Regions from separate parts of the Saccharomonospora xinjiangensis XJ-54 genome, predicted to be linked through region 1. Evidence: predicted binding sites of a transcription regulator. Region 1 holds the regulator's gene; the other holds the start of a gene.

Evidence for each region. The regulator LexA, encoded in region 1, represses DNA repair genes until DNA is damaged. The targets are predictions, from matches to a motif close to CGAACACGTGTTCG.
Region 2: the regulator LexA is predicted to act here: its motif matches at 2,008-2,021, upstream of imuA' (DnaE2-dependent mutagenesis accessory factor ImuA').

The regions. Positions count from the first base shown of each region.
Region 1 covers NZ_JH636049.1:3,714,141-3,717,543, forward strand. Annotated here, with positions in the region: gene hflX (GTPase HflX) at 1-54, shown strand, start outside; gene SACXIDRAFT_RS16870 (hypothetical protein) at 70-1,206, shown strand; gene lexA (transcriptional repressor LexA) at 1,320-2,060, opposite strand; gene nrdR (transcriptional regulator NrdR) at 3,018-3,403, shown strand, end outside.
Region 2 covers NZ_JH636049.1:1,741,492-1,744,894, reverse strand. Annotated here, with positions in the region: gene SACXIDRAFT_RS07340 (helix-turn-helix transcriptional regulator) at 1-749, opposite strand, end outside; gene SACXIDRAFT_RS07335 (epoxide hydrolase family protein) at 812-1,933, shown strand; gene imuA' (DnaE2-dependent mutagenesis accessory factor ImuA') at 2,111-2,923, shown strand; gene SACXIDRAFT_RS07325 (DNA polymerase Y family protein) at 3,022-3,403, shown strand, end outside.

The DNA.
Region 1 (3,403 bases):
GCGGAACTCGCCGCCACTCTCTCGGCGTACGTCACCGACGGGTCGCGAGCCTGACGCTAACGTAGCGGGGTGGCGCGACTCGGTTTGGCGGCGACAGCGGCGCTTTCCACACTGTCCGCGCTCGCGGCGACGCTGCTGTCACCGTCCTTCTCCGGCACGGCAAACGCGGGCACCGCGGACACCGCGCCGAAGGCGGTGTGCTCGGTCGGTGATCCCCGGCTCGCTGAGCTGTCGGGTCTCACGGCCGACTCCGAACACCTCTACGCGGTGGCCGACGGCGGCACCCGGGTCGAGGTTCTCGTCCTCGACGACGACTGTCAGGTGCGGGACGTGCTGACCGCGCCGACCGATCCCTACGACGTGGAAGATCTCGCGCTCGGTCCCGACGCGACGTTGTGGCTCGGCGACACCGGGGACAACCGTCAGGTGCGCGAGACAGTGGCTCTGCACGTCCTGTCGCGCGACGGTACGTCCGCGCTGTATCGCCTCACGTATCCGGACGGCCCGCAGGACGCCGAGGCACTCGTGGTGGACGGCGAGGGAACGCCCTACATCATCACCAAGAGCGCGGTCGGCTCCTCCCGTGTTTACCGGCCCTCCGGTCCGCTGGTGAGCCCGGGGCCGACGCCTCTGGAGGAGGTCGCCACGGTGTCGCTGCTGCCGACGGCGACGCAGGGTGGTCCGCTCGGGGTCGCGGGGAGCGTTCTCATTACCGGCGCCGCGCTGTCGCCGGACGGCAGCGTGGTGGCTCTGCGGACGTACACCGACGCCTATCTCTATCCGGTCACCGGAGGGGACATCGCTGGAGCGTTCGGCCACGAACCCGTGCGCGTCCCTCTGCCCGGTGAGCCGCAGGGTGAGGCCATCGCGTTCACCCCCGACGGAACACTGCTGTCGGCGGGGGAGGGCTCCGGCGAGCCGGTGAGAGCCATTCCGAACGCCACCGCGCTGGCGGACGACCGGGGCAGCGGTGACCGGAGTAGCGCGACGGAGCAGGCGGCGACAGAACAGCGCACCGAGACGATCGAGTCGGCTGACGGCGAACCCGACCTCGACCCCGTCGCTCCGCTCACCATCGCGGTGTGGTCAGCCGCGGCACTCGGCGCCGTGTTCGGTGTGGTGCTGGTGGCCCGCTTCCATCGCCAACGCCGCCAACGCCGCCAACGCCGCCAACGCCGCCAACGCCGCCAACGCCGCCAACGCTGAATCAAGGTGCCGTCAGACCGGCGAGAAAGGCCGGAAGACTCGAGGCCTCGGTTTCCGGCCTTCGCCGACCCGATTCCTCGGCGGGTTTTCCGCTGCCATTCCCCTGGCGGGGTTCACAGCCTTCTCAGGACAGCGACGACCTTTCCGAGGATCGTGGCGTCGTCACCAGGGATCGGGTCGTATGCCTCATTGTGCGGCAGCAACCAGACGTGCCCGTCGTCCTTGCGCTTGAACGTTTTGACGGTCGCTTCGCCCTCGATCATCGCCGCCACGATGTCGCCGTTCTCGGCGGTGGGTTGCTGCCTCACCACGACCCAGTCGCCATCGGTGATCGCGGCACCGATCATCGAGTCGCCGGTGACGCTGAGCAGGAACACGTCCCCTTCGCCGACGATGTCCTTCGGCAGAGGGAAGACGTCTTCGATCGACTCCTCGGCGAGGACAGGGCCTCCCGCCGCGATACGTCCGACTAGCGGTACCAGTGCGGGCCGGGGAACCGTCTCTCCGGCTGCCGTGACGGCCTCACCCTCGCGAGGCGAGGTGCGAGTGGTTCCGCGCTGGCTGTCCATCGCCAGCACACCGACGGCGCGAGGGCGATTCGCGTCGCGCCGGAGATAACCCTTGCGTTGCAGCGCCTTCAACTGGTGGGAAACGGAGGATGTTGACGTGAGCCCGACCGCCTCCCCGATTTCCCTGACACTGGGCGGATATCCGTACCTGTCCACCCAGTCCCTGATCACGTCGAGGACTTTCCGCTGGCGCGGTGTCAGGCTTTCGTCCGGGGTACTGACCGTGCGCGGAAGGGCGGAGACTTCGCCGCCGCTCACGTCGTTGCCCGTTGTCTTGCGTGCCACCGCGATTTGCCTCCCAGTCATGGACCCGACCCGATGTGGGGCCCGTGTACACATCCGGTTACGACGCTAGCCCTCCTCGTCGAGGATTTCAAACATCTGTTCGAGAACATGCCACGTTCGCTCGATTTTTCCTCGGGTCGGTGGTACACATTCGCACGGGCGTTCGATAGAACGAATGTTCGACCGTAGTCGCGTGGGCTTGCCGAGGGTTCCGGTTCCGGTCGCGGGTTCGGCGCAGTCGGGTGGCGGCTCGTGCCGAGCGGTGGCCGCCGAGCGGAGGGATGGTGGTATGGCGCCGATCACGAGACATTCGCGTGTTGCCCGGCATGCTTCTGCTCGCCCGCCGGTCGGCGGTTTTCCCAAAGGCGGGAAAGGGCGGCGGGGGTGCCGAGGGTGCCGGCCCCCGACGCGGCCAGGAGCCGCTCCGAGCCTGCCGGGTGGGCGTGTGCGCGCGGGAGAAGAGGGCGATGAGCGGCAGTCAGGGGGGCCGGGGTGGCCATGGCTCGTGGTCGTGGCGCTCGCCGTCGCGGTCGCGGTCGTCGGTGCGGGCCTCGCCGCCACGGAGCCCCCGCCCGGCGGGCACGGGGGCCGATGTGACGGTTTCCCGGGCGCCGTAGGCTGTGCCGGGTTGCCGGGCGTACTCGCGAACACGGCGGGGCGCGACTCGCGGCCGTCGAAGGGTCACACATGGTAGGTCCGGGATCTCACCCCCGTGAGGGAGGGGGCCCAGTTGCATGCGACAGGGCCGCGGCTTAAGGTCGAACCCCTACATGTAGTAGTTACATCGCTGTAATTGGTCCACAGGTTGGGGTATCATCGCCTTCGGTGCTCGATGACGGTGGTGCTCTGGTCTTCGGTGGAAGACGTGGACGACACTCGGGTGTGGTAGCCCGTCGCGGGCGTCGGTGACGTGTCCGCTTCGCGGAAAGAAGCTGAAGGTTCGGGAGGTGTTCGACTGTGCGGTGCCCGTTCTGCCGCCACGCGGACTCCCGGGTGGTCGATTCGCGCGAGGTGGACGAGGGGCAGGCGATTCGCAGGCGGCGGTCGTGCTCGGCGTGCGGACGCCGGTTCACCACGTCGGAAACGATGGTGCTCGCTGTCGTCAAGCGCTCGGGAGTGACGGAGCAGTTCAGCCGCGACAAGGTGGTCAACGGAGTGCGCCGCGCCTGTCAGGGACGCCCTGTTGACGACGACGCGCTGAAGCAGTTGGCACAGAGGGTCGAGGAGTCGATCAGAGCGACCGGCGTCGCCGAGATCCCGAGCCACGAGGTGGGGCTCGCCATCCTCGGTCCGCTCAGGGAGCTCGACACCGTCGCCTACCTGAGGTTCGCGAGTGTCTATCG
Region 2 (3,403 bases), 2.0 Mb from region 1:
GCAGGGGCGTGCACCACGACGCTGGCGCGATGGCGCCACGCCGCCGACGACACGCCACGGGAGACGTGCGCGGCCGCGTCGCCACCGGGGATCTCGCGCGGGGTGAACCGTGGCCCCGTGGGGATCTTCGGTGTCATCCGATCGACACGGTAGGTCCGCCAGTCCTCGCGCTCGACGTCCCAGGCCAGCAGATACCAGCGCCGCCCCCACGTGACGACCCGGTGTGGTTCGGTGATGCGCCGGGACTGTTCGCCGTCGTGGGCGCGGTAGTCGAAGCGAAGGATCTCGTGGTCGCGTGCCGCCGTGACCAGGGTGGTGAGCACGTCCGCGTTCACGGTCGGGCCGCGGTCGTCCCTCGGTACGGCCGTGGTGTACGTGGTGAGCGCGTTCAACCGGTGCCGCAACCGTGAGGGCAGGACGCGTTCGAGTTTGGCCAGCGCGCGCAGGGAGGTCTCCTCGATGCCGGTGATGCTGCCTCCCGCGGCCGTGCGGAGACCGACGGCCACGGCCACCGCCTCGTCGTCGTCGAGCAGCAGGGGCGGCACGTTCGCGCCCGCTTCGAGGCGGTAGCCGCCGGAGGAACCGCGGGTGGCGTGGACGGGGTAGCCGAGCGTGCGGAGCCGTTCGATGTCGTTGCGCACGGTGCGAGGAGAGACGTCCAGCCGGGTGGCCAATTCCGTTCCCCGCCACTCGCGCGGTGTTTGAAGCAGGGCGAGCAGTCGCAGCAGGCGTGCCGAAGTTTCCAACATTTTTTCAGTGTCCCTCTTCTTTAGGAACGAAGTGTGCCTAAAGGCGCCGTAGCTTTGCAGACATGACGAACAGCACCGACATCCGCCCCTTCCGCATCGACGTTCCGCAGGCCGACCTGGACGACCTGCGAGCCAGGGTCCGCGCGGCGAGGTTCCCCGACGAGCTTCCCGGCGTGGGCGGCGACTACGGCGTCACCGTGGACTACGTGCGCACGCTCGCCGAGTACTGGGCCGACGGCTACGACTGGAGGGCGTTCGAACAGCGGGTCAACGCCTACCCGCAGTTCACCACCGAGATCGACGGGCAGAACATCCACTTCCTGCACGTCACCTCGCCGGAGCCCGACGCGTTGCCGCTCATCCTCACGCACGGCTGGCCAGGCTCGTTCGTCGAGTACCTCGACCTGATCGAGCCGCTCACCAACCCGAGGGCGCACGGCGGCGACCCCTCGCAGGCGTTCCACGTGGTGATTCCGTCGGTGCCCGGCTTCGGGTTCTCTGGGCCGACGCAGGAGAAGGGCTGGAACGTCCGGCGCGTCGCGGCGGCGTGGGCCGAGCTGATGAGCAGGCTGGGCTACACCCGGTACGGCGCCGTGGGTAACGACGGCGGGTCCATCGTGTCGCCCGAGGTGGGCAGGATCGCCCCGGACAACGTGGTCGGCGTGCACGTCACCCAGATCTTCTCCTTCCCGAGCGGCGATCCCGCCGAGATGACGGATCTCTCCGAGCAGGAGGCCGCCGCGCTGAAGCACCTGAACTGGTTCTGGGAGAAGATGGGCGCGTTCAATACGCTGCAATCGCAGCAGCCGCAGACGCTGGCGTTCGCGTTGCAGGACTCGCCCGTCGGGCAGCTCGCGTGGAACGGGCAGCTCTTCGGCGAGGCCGTGGACCCGGATTTCACGCTCGATAACGTGACGCTGTACTGGTTCACCAGGACAGCGGCCTCGGCGGCCCGGTTCTACTACGAGAACGCTCGCGTCGAACCTGCCACCGAGCCGACCGCCGTGCCGATGGGGCTGGCCATGCCGCCGGAGGACTTCCAGACGATCCGGCGTTTCGCCGAGCGGGACCACTCGAAGCTCGTGCACTGGACCGAACTGGAGCGCGGTGGTCACTACGCAGCGCATCAGGTACCCGACCTGATGGTGGCGGACCTGAGGAAGTTCTTCGGTTCACTGCGCTGAGCAGCGCGTTCTGCATCACTCGACCCGGTGCCCCCGCTTGACAGTGCGGGGGCACCGTCGTTTACTGAGGCTGTCGAACATGCGTTCGATTGCCGTCTTCCCCGCGGCGTAACCCACGTCCGTCGATTCGCTTCCGGATCGGCAGACGCGAAGTCGGTGTGAGGGGAGGTGAGGTCGATGTCCGAAGGCTCGCCCGTGGGCGTATCCCAGGGGTCGGTGACGAGGTTCCGGCCAGAGCGAACGGGAGTTTCCAGGGGTACCGTCGCTCGGCTGGCGTCACTGCCGGGGGTGAGCACGGCCAGCGCTGTGGCCGATGCCGCTGTGCACGCGAAGGCGGCGGGGCAGGTGCTCCCCGTGGCGCCCGCTCTCGCCGGGCTGCTGCCCCATGAGGGGTTGCGCCGGGGTAGCACGGTGTCGGTCAGGGGCTCGACGTCACTTCTGCTCACCCTGCTCGCCGAGGCGACGGCGCGGGGGTCATGGGCCGCGGTGGTGGGGTTGCCGCGGCTGGGCTTGGTGGCCGCCGAGGAACTCGGGGTGGAACTCAGCAGGTTCGCGCTGGTTCCCTACCCTGGCGCGGAGTTCCCGGCGGTCACCGCCGCCCTGCTCGACGGGCTCGACCTCGTGGCGGCGCGTCCTCCTCAAGGGAAAGGCGGCGAGACACTCGCGCGGCGGTTGTCGGCCAGGGCGCGGCAGCGTGGCGCGGTACTGCTTTCCCTCGGAGCGTGGCCGGGCGCGGAAGTCGAGTTGAGGTGCCGGACGGTGCGGTGGACCGGCACCGACGGCGGCTACGGTTACCTGCGCGCCAGGGAAGTGGTAGTCGAAGCCACAGGTAGGGCGGCTCTGGCTCGGCCGACACGGGCCACGGTATTGCTGCCGGGGCCGGACGGCGTGGCACGGGTGTCTGGGCCCGCTCCTTCCTCTGCTTCCTCCACCACGGTCGCCGGTGTGGCCGTCCCCGCTCCGGCACTGCCGGTGAGGGAGGTCGGATGACCAGGACCGCGCCTCCAGGATCCCCGGTGTCATCAGCGCCTTCGGCGTCGTCGGCACCTTCCGTGCCTTCGGGAGCGGCGGTGTCTTCAGGATCTTCTGTGCCTTCCGCACCTTCAGGGGTGTCCCTCTCCGCCCCTGCGCGGCGGCTGGTCTTGTGGTGCCCTGACTGGTCTGTGGTGGCGGCCTGCGCCTCGGCGAGGGTGTCTCCCCACAGCGCTTCCGCTGCTGCCGTTGTCGCGGGCAACCGCGTCGTGTCGTGCTCTCCCGCTGCCCGCAAAGCCGGGGTCGTCAGCGGGATGCGCCGCAGGGAGGCGCAGTCACGGTGCCCCGAGCTGACGGTGTTCACCGCCGACGAGGACAGGGATGCGCGGCTGTTCGAGTCCGTTGCCTCGGCGGTGGAGGAACTCGTCGTCGGTGTCGAGGTCGTGCGGCCGGGGCTCGTGGCGGTGCCTGTCGGCGGGGCCACCGCCTACTTCGGGG